DNA from 3 places in the Kitasatospora sp. NPDC114501 genome. Region 3 is predicted to be linked to each of the others. Evidence: riboswitches for the same ligand, from Rfam matches in the RefSeq annotation. Region 3 holds a riboswitch; each other region holds the start of a gene.

The links. A riboswitch is a leader RNA that binds a small molecule or an ion and turns the genes downstream of it on or off. The one in region 3 is predicted to bind cobalamin.
Region 1: it holds a riboswitch for cobalamin, as region 3 does, so the genes downstream of both, ACZ7RU_RS20745 (cobalamin biosynthesis protein) here and nicT (Nickel transporter NicT) in region 3, are expected to answer to the same signal.
Region 2: it holds a riboswitch for cobalamin, as region 3 does, so the genes downstream of both, ACZ7RU_RS04910 (ribonucleoside-diphosphate reductase subunit alpha) here and nicT (Nickel transporter NicT) in region 3, are expected to answer to the same signal.

What each region holds. Positions count from the first base shown of each region.
Region 1 is NZ_JBVKDS010000010.1:271,077-277,165, reverse strand. Features, by position in the region: gene ACZ7RU_RS20760 (CDP-alcohol phosphatidyltransferase family protein) at 1-69, shown strand, start outside; gene ACZ7RU_RS20755 (hypothetical protein) at 163-1,488, opposite strand; gene ACZ7RU_RS20750 (alpha/beta hydrolase family protein) at 2,154-3,275, opposite strand; cobalamin riboswitch at 3,551-3,683, shown strand; gene ACZ7RU_RS20745 (cobalamin biosynthesis protein) at 3,791-4,783, shown strand; gene ACZ7RU_RS20740 (cobyric acid synthase) at 4,780-6,089, shown strand, end outside.
Region 2 is NZ_JBVKDS010000002.1:308,394-314,482, reverse strand. Features, by position in the region: gene ACZ7RU_RS04920 (glycoside hydrolase family 26 protein) at 1-428, opposite strand, end outside; gene ACZ7RU_RS04915 (hypothetical protein) at 608-1,570, opposite strand; cobalamin riboswitch at 1,971-2,096, shown strand; gene ACZ7RU_RS04910 (ribonucleoside-diphosphate reductase subunit alpha) at 2,289-4,700, shown strand; gene ACZ7RU_RS04905 (ribonucleotide-diphosphate reductase subunit beta) at 4,721-5,716, shown strand.
Region 3 is NZ_JBVKDS010000009.1:205,192-211,280, reverse strand. Features, by position in the region: gene nusB (transcription antitermination factor NusB) at 1-331, opposite strand, end outside; gene efp (elongation factor P) at 336-899, opposite strand; gene ACZ7RU_RS18835 (M24 family metallopeptidase) at 975-2,081, opposite strand; gene nicT (Nickel transporter NicT) at 2,256-3,374, opposite strand; cobalamin riboswitch at 3,406-3,620, opposite strand; gene ACZ7RU_RS18825 (ArsR/SmtB family transcription factor) at 3,702-4,085, shown strand; gene ACZ7RU_RS18820 (hypothetical protein) at 4,134-5,801, shown strand; gene ACZ7RU_RS18815 (AAA family ATPase) at 5,989-6,089, opposite strand, start outside.

The sequences.
Region 1 (6,089 bases), on a different contig from region 3:
ATCCGCCGCAAGGTGGGTCAGAAGGTCGGCGACGTCCGCGCCCGGCGGGCGGAGTCGCGGATCGGCTGATCCCCGAAGCCGTCGCACGGGGAAGGGCCCGGAACCACCAGGTTCCGGGCCCTTCCCCGTGCGTCGTCGCGGTCGGGTGCCGCGGTGGCGGGCTCAGGCGCCGCCGGTGTGCACGCTGAACGCCGAGCGGCGGGCCGCCCGGGCCACGGCCGGGTCCGGGTGCACGCCCGAGACCGCCGTCAGCACCGAGGCCGCCCGCGGGTGACCGGACTGCCGGGCCCGGGCGAACAGCCGGACCGGGTCGCCCGCCGAGGCGCCCTCGACGTGGCCCACCAGCAGCTCGGTCTCGCCGTGGTCGAGCACCGCGGCCGCGGTGTCCACCCAGAGCCAGGCCGCGTCCTCCGCGCCGAGCACGTCCGCCGGGGAGACGCCCTCGTCCGCGCGCTCCGCCAACCAGAGCAGCGCGTAGGGGCGCAGCACCGGCTCGTCCACGGCGGCGCGCACCGCCTGCTCGGCCGGACCGCCGGCCACCCGCAGCGCCTCGAAGGCCAGCCCGCGCACCAGCGCGTCGTCGCCCTGGGCGGCGTCCAGCAGCTCGGCCACCGCCCGGTCCGCGGGCCGGGCCGCGACCCAGGCCCGGAACTCGGCGCGGGCCGGGCCGGGCGAGTAGTCCGCACAGGCGTTCAGCAGCTCGAAGGCGCTCTGCTCGATGTGCCCGGCCGCGGTCTGCGCGACCGTGCAGATCTCCTCCAGCTTCGCCCGCACCGCCCAGTGGCCGAGCGGCGACAGCTCCGCGGCGTCGTTCCTGCGCTCCAGGGCGCCGACGGCCGCCAGGCCGTCCAGCATCCAGTCCAGGACGGCGGCCACGTCGGAGGGCGCGGCCGGGGTGTCGATCTGCGGCGCGCGGCAGGTGCCGCGGACGGCGGAGACCGCCGAGGCCGCGTGCGGCACCGGCGACAGGCCCGGTCCGCCGAGGCCCGTACCGACCCGGCGCTCGTCCAGGCCGCGGCGCAGCAGCTCCAGCAGCTCGCTCTCGGCGACCGGGCCGTCCACCAGGTGCAGGAAGGAGAGCAGCTGCGGGGCCTGGTCCACGGCCTGCCCGGCCAGGACGGCGAACACGCCGCGCAGCGCGGCGGGCGGCACCGGGGCGAGCAGGGTCCAGGCGTCGAACAGCGCCGACCAGCCGCGCACCACGGCCTCATCGTCGTGCTCCCAGGCGTGCAGGCGCCAGCCGGGGCCGGCTCCGCCGTCCCGGGGCTCCACCAGGCCCACCAGCAGCGCCCGTCCCCAGGCCTTGGTGGCCGCGCCGACCGTCATGGCCAGTGCCCGGCCCGCCGCACGGGCGTCCTCCGGGAGCAGTTCGCCGCGCTTGTCGACCTCGGCCAGCTCGCCGGCCCAGCGGGCGACCCGGACGGCGTCCACCAGCATCCGGCGGGCCAGCGGCGCCAGCTCGGCGGGTGCCGGGAAGCCCTCAGGCACGGGGACCCGGCCACGTCCGGGAGCCGGAGCGGGCCCTCGTCGCCGGGGTACTCCGTTCCGGGGGACACCCGCCCCGCCCGGCCTGCCACCGGCGGGCCGTTGGGCCGTTCCGGGGAGACGGGTCACCGTCGCACCGGTACCGATCGTCGGCGGGAGCGGGGCATCACGGTCGCGCGGGTTCCGAGACGTCACGTCGAGCAGTCTTCCCCTTGCACCGGCCTTCTGTCACATCCGGTTGTCCGTACGACCGGGCGACCGGTGGTGGCACCTCCGCAAGATCGGGCAACAACGGCAAACCGCCTGGCCGGAAACGTGTGACCTGGCCATGCCACTCGTCACACCCCGGTTGCCGGGAATACTCGGCCGGTCACCGTGCGTACGGGAGGGGGGTAAGGAGCCGGGCCAATTGTCGCCCCTGACGGCGGGTCCGATTGCGTGCGGGAAATCCGCGCCGCCCAGGCCCGGCAGGGGTGTCCAGCCCGATTCCGGACGGCTGGCGGGCGGGTCGGGGGGAGCGCACGGCGCGAGAAGTCGGCCGGGTCGACTTCTCGCGCACGCCGGGCGGAACGGAGGAAAGCGCCATTAGTGGACGGGGGGCGGCGCGGCGGAAAAACCGTCCGGGCCCGGCCGGGAACGCCGCGCGCGCGAGGGGGGGCTGCCGGGGGCTACAGCAGCGGTGTGAGCCAGCGACGGAGGAGTTCCGTGTAGCGGTCGGGGGCGGTGTTCCAGAGGGTGGCGTGGTCGGCGCCCGGGAAGGGCTGGAGGCTGACCACGTCGCGGCGGGCCGCGGCCAGCTTCTCGACGGTGCCGAAGGGCGCGATCCGGTCCTCCGGGCTGTGCAGGACGAGGGTGGGCACCCGCAGGTCGGTGCCGTCGGCGAGGCGGGCGAGGTCCGCGAGGTCGACGCCGGTGCGGCCCTCGGCGGCGAGGGCGCCGAGTTCGGAGGCGACGCCCCGGAAACCGGCCCGGGCGGCGTCCCGGCGGGCGGAGGCCGGGAGGTCGAGCACCGGCGAGTCCAGGATCAGGCCCCGGACGGCGTGCGACCAGGCGGAGCGGGTCGCGGTCCGCAGGGCCATGGTCGCGCCGAGGGACCAGCCGTAGAGGATCACCTTGCCCGCGCCGCTGTCGAGCGCCAGCCGTACCGCCGACTCGACGTCGCGCCACTCGGTCTCGCCGAAGTGGCTGAGCCCGTCCGGGGAGCGGGGGGCGCCCCGGTCGCCCCGGTAGGTGACGGCGAGGGCGGGCAGGCCGAGCCGGTCGAGCACGGGGAGCACCGGGAGGGTCTGCCGGCGGTCGGCCTCGGGGCCGTGCACCAGGATCACCCAGGTGCCGCGTCTGCCGTCGAGCTGCCAGGCCGGCAGCGCGCCGAGCTCGCCGTCGGCGAAGGTGTCGGCGAAGGCGAGGCCGAGCGCCTCGGTGGGGTCGCCGAGGAGGACCCGGGGGGTGAAGCGGACCTCGGTGCCGGGGGCGAGGGTGCCCCGGTCGGCGCGGACCAGCCGGCGGGTGACGCCCCGCTCGTCGCTGTGCAGGACCTCCTCGACCACCGCGTGCCCGCCGTCCGCCCACTCGACCGCCCAGCGGCCGGGACGCAGGCTCGCGTGCCCGCGGGTGAAGGTGACCCGGCCGGGGGCGAGGCCGCGGACCACGACCGGCCCGGACTCCCGGACGGCGGGCGCCGGACGGACCATCCGCTCGGAGGCCCGACGGCCGATCACCAGCACGGCGGCCCCGACCGCGGTGGCCCCGACCGCGGCGGCCGCCACGACGGCGGCGGTTCCCCAACGCATTTCGCTCCCCGCTCTGTTGCTCTCGGACCGGACGGTGTTCGAGCACCAGTTCACCGGCGCCCCGCCCGCCCGGCCATCCGGATGGGCCGTCCGGGTCATCCGGGCGGCGGGCCGGCGGCGGGGCCGGCGCCATGCCGGTGCTGCTGCCGGTGCTGCTGCCGGTGCCGGGAATCCCACGGGGTGTCAGCGCCCGCGTGTGACCAACCCCTCCGTGACCTCGGTTGACTCCCGGTTCGGGCCCGTGATGGGATCCTGGGGCCAAACGGAGGCATGGAGAGGAAGCCGGTGGAAGTCCGGCGCGGTCCCGCCACTGTCACCGGGGAGCACGCTCGGAACATCGCCACGGCGGGCCGTCGACGGCCGCTGGAAGGCTCCGGGAGTGCGTTCGACCCGGAAGCCAGGAGACTCTCGCCCCCGTCACGTCGATCCAGGGCGCGGACCCTGAGTGAGGACACGCACGCGATGCAGGCTGCCCCGCCCGGCCGGACTCCGAGCTGCCCACCGCCGTGCGGCCGATGACCCCGCTCACCGCCTCCCCCGCTCCGCGCCCGCTGACCCACGCCGCCGCGTTCGCGCTCGGCGCCGCCGCGGGCTACGCCGCCGACACCCGCTTCGCCGACCCCCGCCGGGGTCACCCGGTGGCCGTCTTCGGCAGTGCCGCGACCCGCCTGGAGCGGCGGCTGTGGCGCGACGGCCGCGCCGCCGGGGCCGGGTACACGGCGCTGTGCGTCGGCGCGGTCGCGGCGGGCGCCCTCGCCCTGGACCGTACGGTGGGCCGGCGCCCGCTGGGCCGGGCGGCGCTGGCCGCGGCCGCGACCTGGACCGTGCTCGGCGGCACCTCGCTGACCCGGGAGGCGCGCACCATCGGCCGCTCGCTCGCCGCGGGCGACCTCGCGGCCGCCCGGGAGCGGCTGCCGCACCTGTGCGGGCGGGACCCGAGCGCGCTGGACGGGCAGCAGATCGCCCGGGCCGTGGTCGAGTCGGTGGCCGAGAACACCGCCGACGCCGTGGTGAACGCGCTGACCTGGGGCACCCTGGCCGGCACCCCCGGCCTGCTGGCCTTCCGCGCCGTGAACACCCTGGACGCCATGGTGGGCCACCGCTCGCCCCGCTACGCCCGGTTCGGCTGGGCCTCGGCCCGGCTGGACGACCTGGCGGGCTGGCCCGGCGCCCGGCTGACGGCGCTGCTGACGGTGGCCGCCGCGCCCGAACCGCGGACCGCCTGGCGGGTCTGGCGGCGCGACGGCTCCGCGCACCCGAGCCCGAACGCGGGCCAGGCCGAGGCGGCGTTCGCCGGCGCGGTGGGCGTGCGGCTGGGCGGGACACTGCGGTACGGCGAGCGGGTGGAGGAGCGGCCGGTGCTGGGCGCGGAGCTGCGCCCGGTGACGGTGGACGACATCGAACGGGCCTGCGCGCTCTCCCGGCGGGTGGGCGCACTGGCGCTGGGTACGACGGTCGCGGGGCACGTCCTGCTGCGGACGCTGCTGAAGAGGAGGGGGCGGGCATGACGAACGCGCTGCTGGTCGCGGGGACGACCTCGGACGCGGGCAAGAGCGTGGTGACGGCCGGGATCTGCCGCTGGCTCGCCCGCCAGGGCGTGCGGGTCGCGCCGTTCAAGGCGCAGAACATGTCGCTGAACTCCTTCGTCACCGCCGACGGCGCCGAGATCGGCCGTGCCCAGGCGATGCAGGCGCAGGCCGCCCGGGTGGAGCCGGAGGCGGCGATGAACCCGGTGCTGCTCAAGCCCGGCGCGGACGGCCGCAGCCAGGTGGTGCTGCTCGGCCGGCCGGTGGCCGAGGTGGGCGCGCTGGACTACCGCGAGCGCAAGCCCGTCCTGCTGGAGCGCGCCCTGGAGTGCCTGGCCGACCTGCGCCGCCGCTACGACGTGGTGGTCTGCGAGGGCGCGGGCTCGCCCGCCGAGATCAACCTGCGCGACCGCGACATCGCCAACATGGGCCTGGCCACGGCCGCCGCCCTGCCGGTGGTGGTGGTCGGGGACATCGACCGCGGCGGGGTCTTCGCCGCGATGTACGGGACGCTGGCGCTGCTGTCGGCGGAGGACCAGCGGCACGTGGCGGGCTGGTTCGTCAACAAGTTCCGCGGCGACACGCGGCTGCTGGCGCCCGGACTGGAGATGCTGCACGAGCTGACCGGACGTCCGGTGCTGGGCACCCTGCCGATGCTGCCCGGGCTCTGGCTGGACGCCGAGGACTCGCTGGACCTGTCCACGGTGGTCGACCGGACGGACGGGCCCGGACCGCTCGGCGCGGACGTGCTGCGGGTGGCCGTGGTGCGCTTCCCCCGGCTGTCCAACTTCACCGACCTGGACGCGCTCGCGCAGGAGCCGGGCGTGCTGGTGCGCTGGGCGACCAGGCCGGAGGAGCTGGCCGACGCCGACCTGGTGGTGCTGCCCGGCACCCGGGCCACCGTCGCGGACCTCGCCTGGCTGCGCGAGCGCGGCCTGGAGCCGGCCCTGAAGGCGCGGGCGGCGGCCGGACTGCCGGTCCTCGGGGTCTGCGGCGGCTACCAGATGCTGGCGCACTCGATCGTGGACGAGGTCGAGTCGAAGGCGGGCGCCGTCGACGGGCTCGGCCTGCTGCCGACCCGGGTGCGGTTCGGCGCCGAGAAGGTGCTGGCGCGGCCGGTCGGCGAGGCGTACGGGCAGCGGGTCGAGGGCTACGAGATCCACCACGGTGTGGTGGCGGTCGAGGGCGGCACCCCGTTCCTGGACGGCTGCCGGGTGGGCGCGGTCTGGGGCACGACCTGGCACGGCGCGCTGGAGAACGACGGGTTCCGCCGTGAACTCCTGCGCGA
Region 2 (6,089 bases), on a different contig from region 3:
AGGTCGGTCTCCACGAAGCCGGGCAGCTTGCCGGTGATGTCGGCGGCCTTCTTGTAGTAGTAGCCGACCTGCTTGGTGCCCCGGTAGTCCCCGTACTCGGGGTTGTTGCGCTCGTTGTGCGCCTCGACGTGCTGGCCGATCACCGTGCCGCCGCTCTGCCCGGTACGGGCCTGGGCCTCCAGGTCGGCGAGGAACTGCTGGACCGCGCGGGCGTTCGGCGAGGCCTGCGGGTCCCGGGCGAGCAGGTCCCGGCCGACCTCCGGCGGCAGGGTGCGCCCCGGAAGGCCGACCGACACCGGGACCCTCGGGGGCTGTTCGCCTTCGGCCCTGCCGTCGTGGTCGAGCAGGAAGACCGCTCCCGCGGCGACGACGGCCCCGGCCGCGGCCAGGACGGCGGGCTTGCCGCGCAGGGCTCTGGGCAGGGCCACGGACCGCTCCTCCGGTTGCTCGCCGGCGCCGCCCCCCACGGACGCAACCGGAACACGCATACGAAATGACTGTCCCGAGAGACTGCCACACTCCCCCGGCCCCCGCGAACGATCCACCGGGGCCGGAGTGTCCCGGCGGGCCGACCCGCCGGGGTCACCGGCGGGGGCGTCCCGGCTGGTCAGCCCGCCGGAGCCGGCGGGGTGCCCTGGACGCCGGGCGCGGCCGAGGACGCGGCCTTGGCGCGCTTGAGCAGCTGCCCCTTGACGTGCTCGGCGAACCCGGAGGCCGCCGCGGTCGCCGTGGCGTCCGGGGCGTTGCCGCCCTTGGCCGAGCCCTCGACCGTGAAGTAGGCGTACCGGCCCAGGCTGTTGTGGGTGCCCGTGCAGCCGGCGGCGGCGCAGAACGCCGGCGATCCGGCCGCGGGCGCGCCCTTGAGCTGACCGGCGAAGTTCTTCGTCGCGGTCTCGGCCTGGATCCTGTGGTCGAAGACCGCCACCCCGACCGTGACCGCGCTCTCACCGGACACGTACGTCGCCCGGAGCACCTGCTGGCACCCCTGGTCGCCGAGCACCTTGCCCAGCCCGCCGGTCGTGGAGTTCCCGTCCCAGCAGGGCGAGTCCAGCGCCACCACGGTCCGGTTCCAGGTGGCACCGTTGATCGTCACCTGGAGCGCGGAGAACAGCGCTCCCGCGTCCTGCGGTGCCGGGTCGGTGGCGGCCTCCCAGATCGGCTTCGACGGGTCGTCCGGCTGGCCCGGCGTGCCGGAGGCGCTCGGGACGACCGTCGGCTGGGCGGTGGTGGCCGTCGTGGGGCCGTCGACCTTCTTGCCCTTGAACAGCAGCACGCCACCGGCGGCCAGGCCACCGACCACGGCGACCGCGGCCACCACGCCGATGACCTTCATCCGGCGACGGCGCTTGCCGTCGGCCTCGTTGCGGTCCGCCAGCGCGTCCCAGTCCGGCTCGGCCCGCCGCGGCGGGCCCGGCTGCTGGGGCTGCTGCTGGAGGTGCCACTGCGGCTGGGGGTTCGGCTGCGGCTGCCCGACCGGGTGCGGCTGGGGGTTCGGCTGCGGCTGCCCGACCGGGTGCGGCTGGGGCTGCGGCTGCGCGACCGGCGGAGCCGGCTGCGGCGGAGGCGCCACCGGATGCGGCACCGGGGGGATGGGCTGCGCGACCGGCTGCGCCGACGGCACGACCGGCCCGTACGAGGCGGGCGGCGGCCCGAAACCCCCACTCGGCGGCGGTACCGGACCAGGTACCACCGGCTGCTGACTCTGTGCGCCCCCCGGCCCGGCGGGAGGCGTTCCCTGCGGCCCCTGCCCAGGTACGCCAGTTCCGTCGCTCATGCGCCCAGATCGTAGGGCATCCGCGTGACCACCGATCCTCCCGGTGGCCATTCCGTATCGAAACCAGGACGCCCCGGCCCCGTTCCGGAGTCGCCGACGGCCCCCGTCCGCCATGGTTCCGGTACGACCGGTTATCGCCCCGACACGCGGCGCCGCACTACATCTGGGGTCGCTTCAGGGAGACACCACTACATGTATGCTCACTCCTGCTGTCGATGCAGGGGAACCCGGTGCGAATCCGGGACTGCCCCGCAGCGGTGAGCGGGCGGTTCCAGCAGCCGTACCCGCGAGTCCGATGACCTGCCGACGGCGTGCGCCACGGCCCTCCCGCAGAGGCCGCGCGAGCACGAGCAGTACCCCTCCGGGCCTCGCGGGCGGGCCGGGGAGTCACCGTCGCGCGACGCCGTCTGCGTTCGTGCCGTGCTCCCCTGCCCCGATCGGCCCGGTGGCCCCCGATCACCGCCGCCGATCGCCGCCAGGAGAGAGCGCCTTGACCACCGCTGCCTCAGCCACCCTGCCCGCCCAGGGCTCCGGTACCGCCTTCACCGACCCGACGGTCTCCGACCCCGGCGGCGCCCTGCTGCGGCTTCTCACCGACCGCAGCACCGACCTCACCGAGGTGGACCCCGGCCACGTCGCCGCCGCCGCGCTGCGCGGCCGCCACGCCGGCTCGGACTTCGCCGAACTCCGCGGGCTGGCCGTGGACGCCGCCGCGTCGATGATCGCCGAGGACCCCCAGTACTCGAAGCTGGCCGCCCGCCTGCTCGCCCTGGAGATCGTCGACGAGGCGAACAGCCAGGGCTCGACGTCCTTCTCCGCCTCGATCGCCGTCGGCCACGCCGAGGGCCTGATCGGCGACACCACCGCGGCCTTCGTCACCAAGCACGCCGCCGCCCTGGACGCGCTGGTCGACACCTCGGGCGACGACCGCTTCGAGTACTTCGGCCTGCGCACCGTGCAGTCCCGCTACCTGCTGCGCCACCCGATCACCCGCAAGGTGATCGAGACCCCGCAGCACTTCCTGCTCCGCGTCGCCTGTGGCCTGGCGGTCGGCGACAGCGAGCAGTCGGTGCGCGAGGTGGCCGAGCTGTACGGCCTGATGAGCCGCCTGGAGTACCTGACCTCCTCGCCGACGCTCTTCAACTCCGGCACCCGGCACCCGCAGATGTCGAGCTGCTACCTGCTCGACTCGCCGCTGGACAACCTGGACTCGATCTACAACCGCTACGCGCAGATCGCCCGCCTCTCCAAGCACGCCGGCGGCATCGGCCTGTCCTACTCGCGCATCCGCTCGCGCGGCAGCCTGATCCGCGGCACCAACGGCAAGTCCAACGGCATCGTGCCGTTCCTGCGCACCCTCGACTCCTCGGTCGCCGCCGTCAACCAGGGCGGCCGCCGCAAGGGCGCGGCCTGCGTCTACCTGGAGACCTGGCACGCCGACATCGAGGAGTTCCTGGAGCTCCGCGACAACACCGGCGAAGAGGCCCGCCGCACCCACAACCTCAACCTGGCGCACTGGATCCCGGACGAGTTCATGCGCCGGGTCAACGCCGACGAGGACTGGTCGCTGTTCTCCCCGGCCGACGTGCCCGAGCTGGTCGACCTGTGGGGCGCCGACTTCGACGAGGCGTACCGCAAGGCCGAGCAGGCCGGCAAGGCCGTGCGCACCATCCCGGCGCAGACCCTGTACGCCCGCATGATGCGCACCCTGGCGCAGACCGGCAACGGCTGGATGACCTTCAAGGACGCCTCCAACCGCGCCGCCAACCAGACCGCGCTGCCGGGCCGTACGGTGCACTCCTCCAACCTGTGCACCGAGATCCTGGAGGTCACGGACGACTCCGAGACCGCCGTCTGCAACCTGGGCTCGGTCAACCTGGGCGCCCACGTGGCCCCCAGCGCCTCCGCCGCCGACCTGCTCGGCGCCATGGACTGGGAGCGGCTGGACGCCACCGTGCGCACCGCCGTCACCTTCCTCGACCGCGTGGTGGACATCAACTTCTACCCGACCACCGAGGCCGGGACGTCCAACTCCCGCTGGCGGCCGGTCGGCCTGGGCGTGATGGGCCTCCAAGACGTCTTCTTCAAGCTGCGGATCGACTTCGACTCCGCCGAGGCGAAGCAGTTGTCCACGCTGATCGCCGAGCGCATCATGCTCACCGCCTACGAGCGCTCCGCCGACCTGGCCGAGCAGCTGGGCCGCCACGAGGCGTACGGCGAGACCCGCGCCGCCCGCGGCGAGCTGCACATCGACCACTTCCCGAGCGCCGCCCCGCAGTGGGCCGACCGCTGGACCGCGCTGCGCGCCCGGATCGCCGAGACCGGCCTGCGCAACTCGCTGCTGCTGGCCATCGCGCCGACCGCGACCATCGCGTCCATCGCCGGCGTGTACGAGTGCATCGAGCCGCAGGTGTCCAACCTGTTCAAGCGCGAGACGCTGTCCGGCGAGTTCCTCCAGGTCAACCCGTACCTGGTGCGCGAGCTCAAGGACCTCGGCGTCTGGGACCAGCAGACCCGGGACGCGCTGCGCGACGCCAACGGCTCGGTGCAGGAGCTGAACTGGCTGCCCGCCGAGGTCCGTTCGCTGTACCGGACGGCCTGGGAGCTGCCGCAGCGCGCGCTGATCGACCTGGCGGCGGCCCGCATGCCGTACCTGGACCAGAGCCAGTCCCTGAACCTGTTCATGGCGGCGCCGACCATCGGCAAGCTCAGCTCGATGTACGCCTACGCGTGGAAGGTGGGTCTCAAGACCACCTACTACCTGCGTTCGCGCCCGGCCACCCGCATTGCCCAGGCCGCGTCCGGCACCGCGCGTGCGGCCGCGCCCGCGCCCGTGCCCGTGAACACCCCCTCCCTCACCCCGGAGCAGGAAGCCGCCATCGCCTGCTCCCTGGAGAACCCCGAGTCCTGCGAGGCCTGCCAGTGAGCACCCCCGAAGACCGCAAGATGCTGCTCGACCCCGGCTTCGAGCTGACCCTGCGCCCGATGCGGTACCCGTCGTTCTACGACCGGTACCGGGACGCCATCAAGAACACCTGGACGGTGGAGGAGGTGGACCTGCACTCGGACGTCGCCGACCTGGCGAAGCTGAGCGAGGGCGAGCGGCACCTCATCGGGCGACTGGTCGCGTTCTTCGCGACCGGTGACTCGATCGTCTCCAACAACGTGGTGCTGAGCCTCTACAAGCACATCAACTCCCCGGAGGCGCGGCTGTACCTGTCGCGCCAGCTGTTCGAGGAGGCCGTGCACGTCCAGTTCTACCTGACGCTGCTGGACACCTACCTGCCCGACCCGGAGGACCGCAACGCGGCCTTCGCCGCGGTGGAGAACATCCCCTCCATCCGCCAGAAGGCCCAGTTCTGCTTCAAGTACATGAACGCGGTCGACCACATCGACTCGCTTCGGACGAAGGAGGACAGGCGGGCGTTCCTGCTCAACCTGATCTGCTTCGCGGCGTGCGTGGAAGGTCTGTTCTTCTACGGCGCGTTCGCCTACGTGTACTGGTTCCGGAGCCGGGGCCTGCTGCACGGCCTGGCCACGGGGACGAACTGGGTGTTCCGCGACGAGTCCATGCACATGGACTTCGCCATGTCGGTGGTCGACACCGTCCGCGAGGAGGAGCCCGACCTCTTCGACGACGAGATGGCCAAGCAGGTCACGGAGATGCTGGAGGAGGCCGTCGAGGCCGAGCTCCAGTTCGCCCAGGACCTGTGTGGTGACGGTCTGCCCGGCATGAACACCGCGTCGATGCGGGAGTACCTGCAGGCGGTGGCCGACCAGCGCCTCGCGCGCCTCGGCCTGCCGATCCGGTACGGGTCGACGAACCCGTTCGGCTTCATGGAGCTCCAGAACGTCCAGGAGCTGACCAACTTCTTCGAGCGCCGGGTGTCGGCGTACCAGGTCGCCGTCGAGGGCTCGGTCGCCTTCGACGACGACTTCTAAAACGAGAAGAACGAACGACAGCGGTGCCCCGCACGGCCACAGCCCGTGCGGGGCACCGCTGTGACATCAGTCGGCCCTCCCGATCCTCTGGGAGCGCATCCGCGCCCTCCCCGTCCGCGAGGCGCACCGGGACGTCATCCGGATCCGCATCGGCCCCGGCGGGGGCGAGGGCGTCGCCAACTGCCTCGCCCGCAACGGCACCTGGAGCACCACCCTCCACGTCGGCGACATGACCGACTGGACCGCCCACCCGATCACCGTCACCGCCGCCTCCCGGCCCTGAACTCCCCCGCCCCGCCCGGCGTGAACGCCGGGCGGGGCGGCCGCAGGTCCGCGCGCGCCCGTCCGGATGAACTCCCGGGCCGCACCGGCA
Region 3 (6,089 bases):
CCAGGACGACGGCGTCCGGGACGCCGTCCTCCCAGATCAGCTCGTACGCACCGAGCCGCAGGACGTTGCGGTCCACGATCGGCATCCGGTCGAGCGACCAGCCCACGGAGTACTGCTCGATCAGGTCGTCGATGCGACGAGCGTGCTGGACGTACCCCTCGATGAGCTCCATGGTGTACTCACCGACCTGCGGGGTGCCCTCGTCGGGCTTGGGCTCGCGGGCGCGGGCCACCCAGTCGGCGAGGACCTGCTGCGGGTCGACCCCGCGGTGGTCGGCCTCGAAGAGGATCTGGAAGGCCCGGGTACGGGCCTTGCTGCGTGCGGCCGACACGGACTTACTTCACCCGGCCGAGGTAGCTGCCGTCGCGGGTGTCGACCTTGACCTTCTCACCGGTGGTGATGAAGAGCGGCACCTGGATCTCGGCGCCGGTCTCCAGGGTGGCCGGCTTGGTGCCACCGGTGGAGCGGTCGCCCTGGACGCCCGGCTCGGTCTCGGCGATGGTCAGCTCGACGGCGGCCGGGAGCTCGATGTACAGCACCGAGCCCTCGTTCTGCGCGACCAGGGCCTCGAAGCCCTCCAGCAGGTACTTGGCGGCGTCGCCGACGACGGCCGGCTCGATGGTCAGCTGGTCGTAGGTGTCCATGTCCATGAACACGAAGTTCTCGCCGTCCTTGTACGAGAACTGCATGCCGCGCTTGTCGACGTTGGCGGTCTCGACCTTGGTGCCCGCGTTGAAGGTCTTGTCGACGACCTTGCCGGTCAGGACCTCCTTGAGCTTGGTACGCACGAAGGCCGGGCCCTTGCCGGGCTTGACGTGCTGGAACTCGACGACGGACCAGAGCTTGCCGCCCTCCAGCTTGAGGACCATGCCGTTCTTGAGATCGTTCGTGGAAGCCACGGGCGCACTAACTCCTGTATAGCTGTCAAGGAACCAAGGGATTGCGTCCTGCCGCCCACAGCCCGGGGGCCGCGGTCACAGGGCGAGGAGCTCCTTGGTGGTGATGGTGAGCAGCTCGGGCCCGCCCTCCTCGAGGGGGCGCACGACGAGCGTGTCCTCGATCCGGACGCCGCCCTTGCCCGGGAGGTGGACCCCTGGGCCGACGGTGACCGGCACGCGGCTGTCCAGTTTACCCATGTCCGCCGGGCCGAGGCGCGGCGCCTCCCGCATCTCCAGCCCGATGCCGTGGCCCACCGGGTGCGGGGAGGCCTCGGTGTGGCCGGCCGCCTCCAGGACCTGCCGCGCCGCCCGGTCGGGCACGCACTGCTCCACCCCCGGTCCGAGCGCCTCCCGCCCGGCCCGCTGGGCCCGGAAGACCAGCCGGTGCAGCTCCACCTGCCAGGGCGCGGGGGCCGCGCCGATCACGAAGGTGCGGGCGGTCGAGACGCCGTAGCCGCGGTACTGGGCGCCCATCACCACGGTCAGGAAGTCGCCCTCCTCCACCCGGCGGTCGGTCGGCTGGTGGGCGGCCTGGCCGGAGTGGCTTCCGGTGCCGACCGAGACCGGGAAGGCCGCCCGGTCGGCGCCGTGGTCGATCATCCGGCGCTCCAGCTCCATCGCCAGGTGCCGCTCGGTGCGGCCGACCAGGATCGACTCCAGCAGCTCGCCCAGCGCCTGGTCGGCGATCTCCGCGGCGATCCGCAGGTCGGCGATCTCGTGCTCGTCCTTGACCACCCGCAGCCGCTCGACCGTCTGGCCGAGGTCCACCAGCCGGGCCCCCTCGGTCAGGCCGGCCACCGCCCGGTGCCGGGTGACGGTCAGGTCGTGCTCCTCCACCGCCAGGCCCGACACCCCGGACCGCGCGGCGGCGGTCGCGGCCGCCAGCGCGGTGTCCGAACCGGCCGCCACCGGCAGCCGGGTGACGTCCGGGGCGATCAGGTGCTCCCCGGAGTCGTCCGGCGGCAGGTCGTCCGGCAGCGCGAGCAGGGCCCGCTCCCTGGTCAGGAGCAGGCTCGCCCCGCAGGGCGCGCAGCCCGTCAGGTACCGCACGTTCGCCGCCCGGGTGATCAGCGCCGCATCGGCCCCGGCCGCACCGCAGTGCTCCCTCACCCGCTCCCGCCGCCCCGCGTACGCATCCGCCATGCGTCGAGCCTACGAACCCCCGGCCCGGAGCGCCCGCCGAGCACCCCCGACAGAACCCCCGGTGCCCCTTGCGCGCCCCCCGCGCCACCGCGCCGTCACCCCCGGGCGCGCGCCGTGCGCCCCGCCCCCGCCGGCGTCGCGCCGCGGCCCCGGAGCGACCGGCGGGACGGGCGCTCAGGCGTCCTGGCCAGGCGTCCAGCGCTGCTCGACCCGGGCGAGCTTCCAGTACCCGATCGCGATCGCCCAGACCACCACGAACAGCCCGGCGATGGCGTAGCCGACGTTGTCCAGCGAGATGTCCGCGACGAATCCGGAGACCGGGTCGGTCAGGTCGAGCTTCTCGTGCAGCACCCCGACCAGCTCGATGGTGCCGATGACGAAGGCCACCGCGATCGACAGCCCGGTGATGGTCAGGTTGTAGTACACCTTCCGGACCGGGTTGGCGAAGGCCCACTGGTACGCGAAGTTCATGAACGTCCCGTCCAGGGTGTCGAACAGGCTCATCCCGGCGGCGAACAGCAGCGGCAGGCAGGCGATCGCGTACCAGGGCAGCCCGGAGGCCGCGCCCGAGCCGGCCATCACCATCAGGGTGACCTCGGTCGCGGTGTCGAAGCCCAGTCCCAGCACCAAGCCCACCGGGAACATCTGCCCCGGCCGGGTGATCGACCGGGTCGCCCGGTTCAGCACCCGGGCCATGAAGCCGCGCGAGTCGAGGTGCGCCTCCAGCTCCCGCTCGTCGAACTGCCCCGCCCGCATCGCCCGGAACACCTTGAGGATGCCGAGCAGTGCCGCCAGGTTGAGCGCGCCGATCAGGTAGAGGAAGACGCCCGAGGTGGTCGTCCCGATCATGCCGAGCCACTGGTGGGTGGTCGACTCGTCGTCCATCAGCGTGTTCGCCAGCTGCGCGCCGCCCGCCACCAGGGCGGCCATCAGGACCACCATCGAGGAGTGCCCGAGGGCGAACCAGAAGCCCACCGAGACCGGCCGCTTGCCGTCCGCCATCAGCTTGCGGGTGGTGTTGTCGATCACCGCGATGTGGTCGGCGTCGAAGGCGTGCCGCATGCCGAGGGTGTACGCGGTGATACCCAGGCCCACCCCGAAGACCTGGGTACCGACCGCGTACCGCTCGGGTGCGACCAGGAAGACGAGCGTCCCGAAGGCCACCACGTGCATGGCCAGGATCACCCCCATCAGCCCGGCCGTACGGACGGTGTCCTCGCGCCGCCACTTGAAGGCGGGCAGCGCGGAGGGGGTCGCCTTCGCCCCGGGGGCGACGGTTTCGGGCAGGGTCATCTGCGGATCACGCTCCAGCACCTCGTGGAAAACCTCGTGAGATGCCGTGGCCGGTCTCCTGGCTGACGGGACACGCCCGCACCCGCCTTCCCAGGCGCGCGGGGCGCCCAGTGGCTTCATGGGTACGGACGACGCTCCTCCGTGGACGGAGGAACGACCCGATCACAGTGGCGAGGGCCGCTCCGGGCTGGGATCCCTGAGGATCCGTCACCGGTCTTCCCGAGCACCACGGCGGGGAACACCGTAGGGGCCGGGCCCCACGGGTGCAAGGCTGCGCACCTGCGCAGGTGTCCAGGATCACAGGACGCCGCCTGCAAGAATGTCCGCATGCATCTCGTACCGGCCGACCGCGCGGGCCACCGCACCATCGACGGGCACCGGGTCTGCGAGGCCATCGCCGCGATCGGCGAGCCCGCGCACGTCCGGTCCTGGGCCGAGCGGTTCTCGCTGCTCGCCGACCCCGGGCGGCTCGCCCTGCTGCTCGCGCTCCACCGGGCCGGCCCGCTCGCCGTCACCGACCTGGCGGTCGCCACCGGCATGCGCGACCCCGCCGTCTCCCAGGCCCTGCGGCTGCTCCGCACCGCCGGCGTGGTGACCGGCGACCGGGACGGACGAGTGGTGCGCTACCGGCTCGTGGACGAGGCCATGCGCCCCCTCCTCGACGAGTGCACCGCCGCCGAGCACCACGAGCCCACCGCGGCCGCGGGCTGACACCCGGAAACCCCCGCCGGGACCGGCCCCGACCAGTACGATCATGATGTGCCGTCCCACCCCCACGCCTGGCCCGCCGACCGCTGGAACACCCGACCGGTCAGGGCCCGTGTGCTGGCGGTCGCCCGCACCCTCACCTCGGCCACCCGGGTCCTGGACGTCCTCACCCTGCTGAGCCCGGACGGCATCGAGCGGTACTTCACCGTCAACCCCGGCTCCGCCTTCGCCGACCGCGCCCTGGACGAGTACCTGCACGGCCTGCCCGGCTTCACCGTGCTGGACTGGGAGGACGCCGTCCGCCGCCGCTTCGACCTGGCCGTCGCCTGCGCCGTCCACTCCTCCATGCACCGCCTGGACGCCCGCCTCGTCGTCCTCCCGCACGGCGCCGGCTACAACCGCCTGGTCACCGAGTCGACCGGCGACACGGTCACCGCCGCCGGCCTGTCCCGCAACGAACTCACCCACCGCGGACGGGTGTTCGTGGACGTCCTCGGCCTCTCCCACCCCGAGCAGCTGGACCGGCTGCGGGACTCCTGCCCCGAGGCGCTGGACGTCGCCCGGGTGGTCGGCGACCCGTGCTTCGACCGGATGCTCGGCAGCCGGCGCTCCCGCGACGGCTACCGCGCCGCGCTCGGCGCCACCGGCGGCCGACGGCTCGTCGTCGTCAGCTCCACCTGGAGCGAGCACTCGTTATTCGGCCGCCACCCCGACCTCCCCCAGCGGCTGGTCCGCCGGCTCCCCGCCGACGAGTACACGGTCGCCGTCGTGCTGCACCCCAACGTCTGGAGCCGCCACGACCCCGAGGCGCTGCTCGACGACGCCCGCCGGATGGGCCTGCGCCTGATCCCGCCCCACCAGGGCTGGCAGGCCGCTCTCGTCGCCGCCGACTGCGTGATCGGCGACCACGGCTCGGTCACCGTCTACGGCGCCGCCCTGGAACGCCCCACCGTGCTCGTCGCCACCGGCGCCGCCGAACTCGACCCGCGCTCCCCCGGCTACGCCTTCGGCCAGGCCGCGCCCGTCCTCGACCCGGACGGGGACCTCGCCGCCCAGCTCGAACTGGCCCTGGCCCAGGACCCGGCCGGCCTGAGCGGCATCACCGGCCGGTCGCTCGCCCACCGCGGCGAGTCCGCCCGGCTGCTGCGCCCGCTGCTCTACTCCTTCCTGGACGGGCTGGACGAACCCGGCGACGAGCCGGCCCTGCCGCCCTACCCCAGGCCGCTCCCCACGACCACCGAGGGGCCCACCGCGTACGATGTCGAGGGCAGCGGCGCGGGCACCGAGGTCAGCCTCCGGCGCTACCCCATCGCCTCGGACGGCCACACCCCGCGCGGCTTCCACGCCCTCACCGACGAACACCCGGGCGACGCCCTGCGCTACACCGCCGAGGTCCTCGCCCGCACCGAGGCCCACGCCGAACGCCCGGCCACCCGCTGGCTCGCCGACACCGCCGCCGAACTCCCCGGCCTGGCCGTCGCGGTGGCCGCCCTCGGCCCGGCCCGCCACCTGCTGCGGCTGCGCACCGGCCAGCTGCTGGAGGCCCGCGCCGAGCCGGACTGGGACAGCCCCGACCCCGGCATCGACCCGCTGCTGCTCGGCGCCGCCGTCGCCTCCTGGCTCGCCGACGGCGGCGAGCCGGCCGGGCTCCCCGCACACGGGCTCACCGTCCGCACCGGCGAGCACCGCACCCGGGTGTCGTTCCGCACCGGCTCCTAAGGCGTGTCTGACAATTCGCGTCGGATCAGGGCGCGGCGTTGGGGTGCGTGCATCGCAAGGCGGAGGAGGGAGCCACTGCGGTGGGGGCACCTCCCGGCCGAAGGCTGGGGGCCATTGGTGACCGACGACAACGCGGCGAGGTGCGTGCCCCGGCGTCGCGCACCCGGCGGGAATTGTCAGACACGCCTTAGTCCGACAGCTCCCTCAGCCGCACCCGGCTGCGCTCGGCCAGCTCCGCGTCGTCCAGTTCCTCGGCGAGGGAGACCAGCAGGGTGTGGGCCTGCGCCT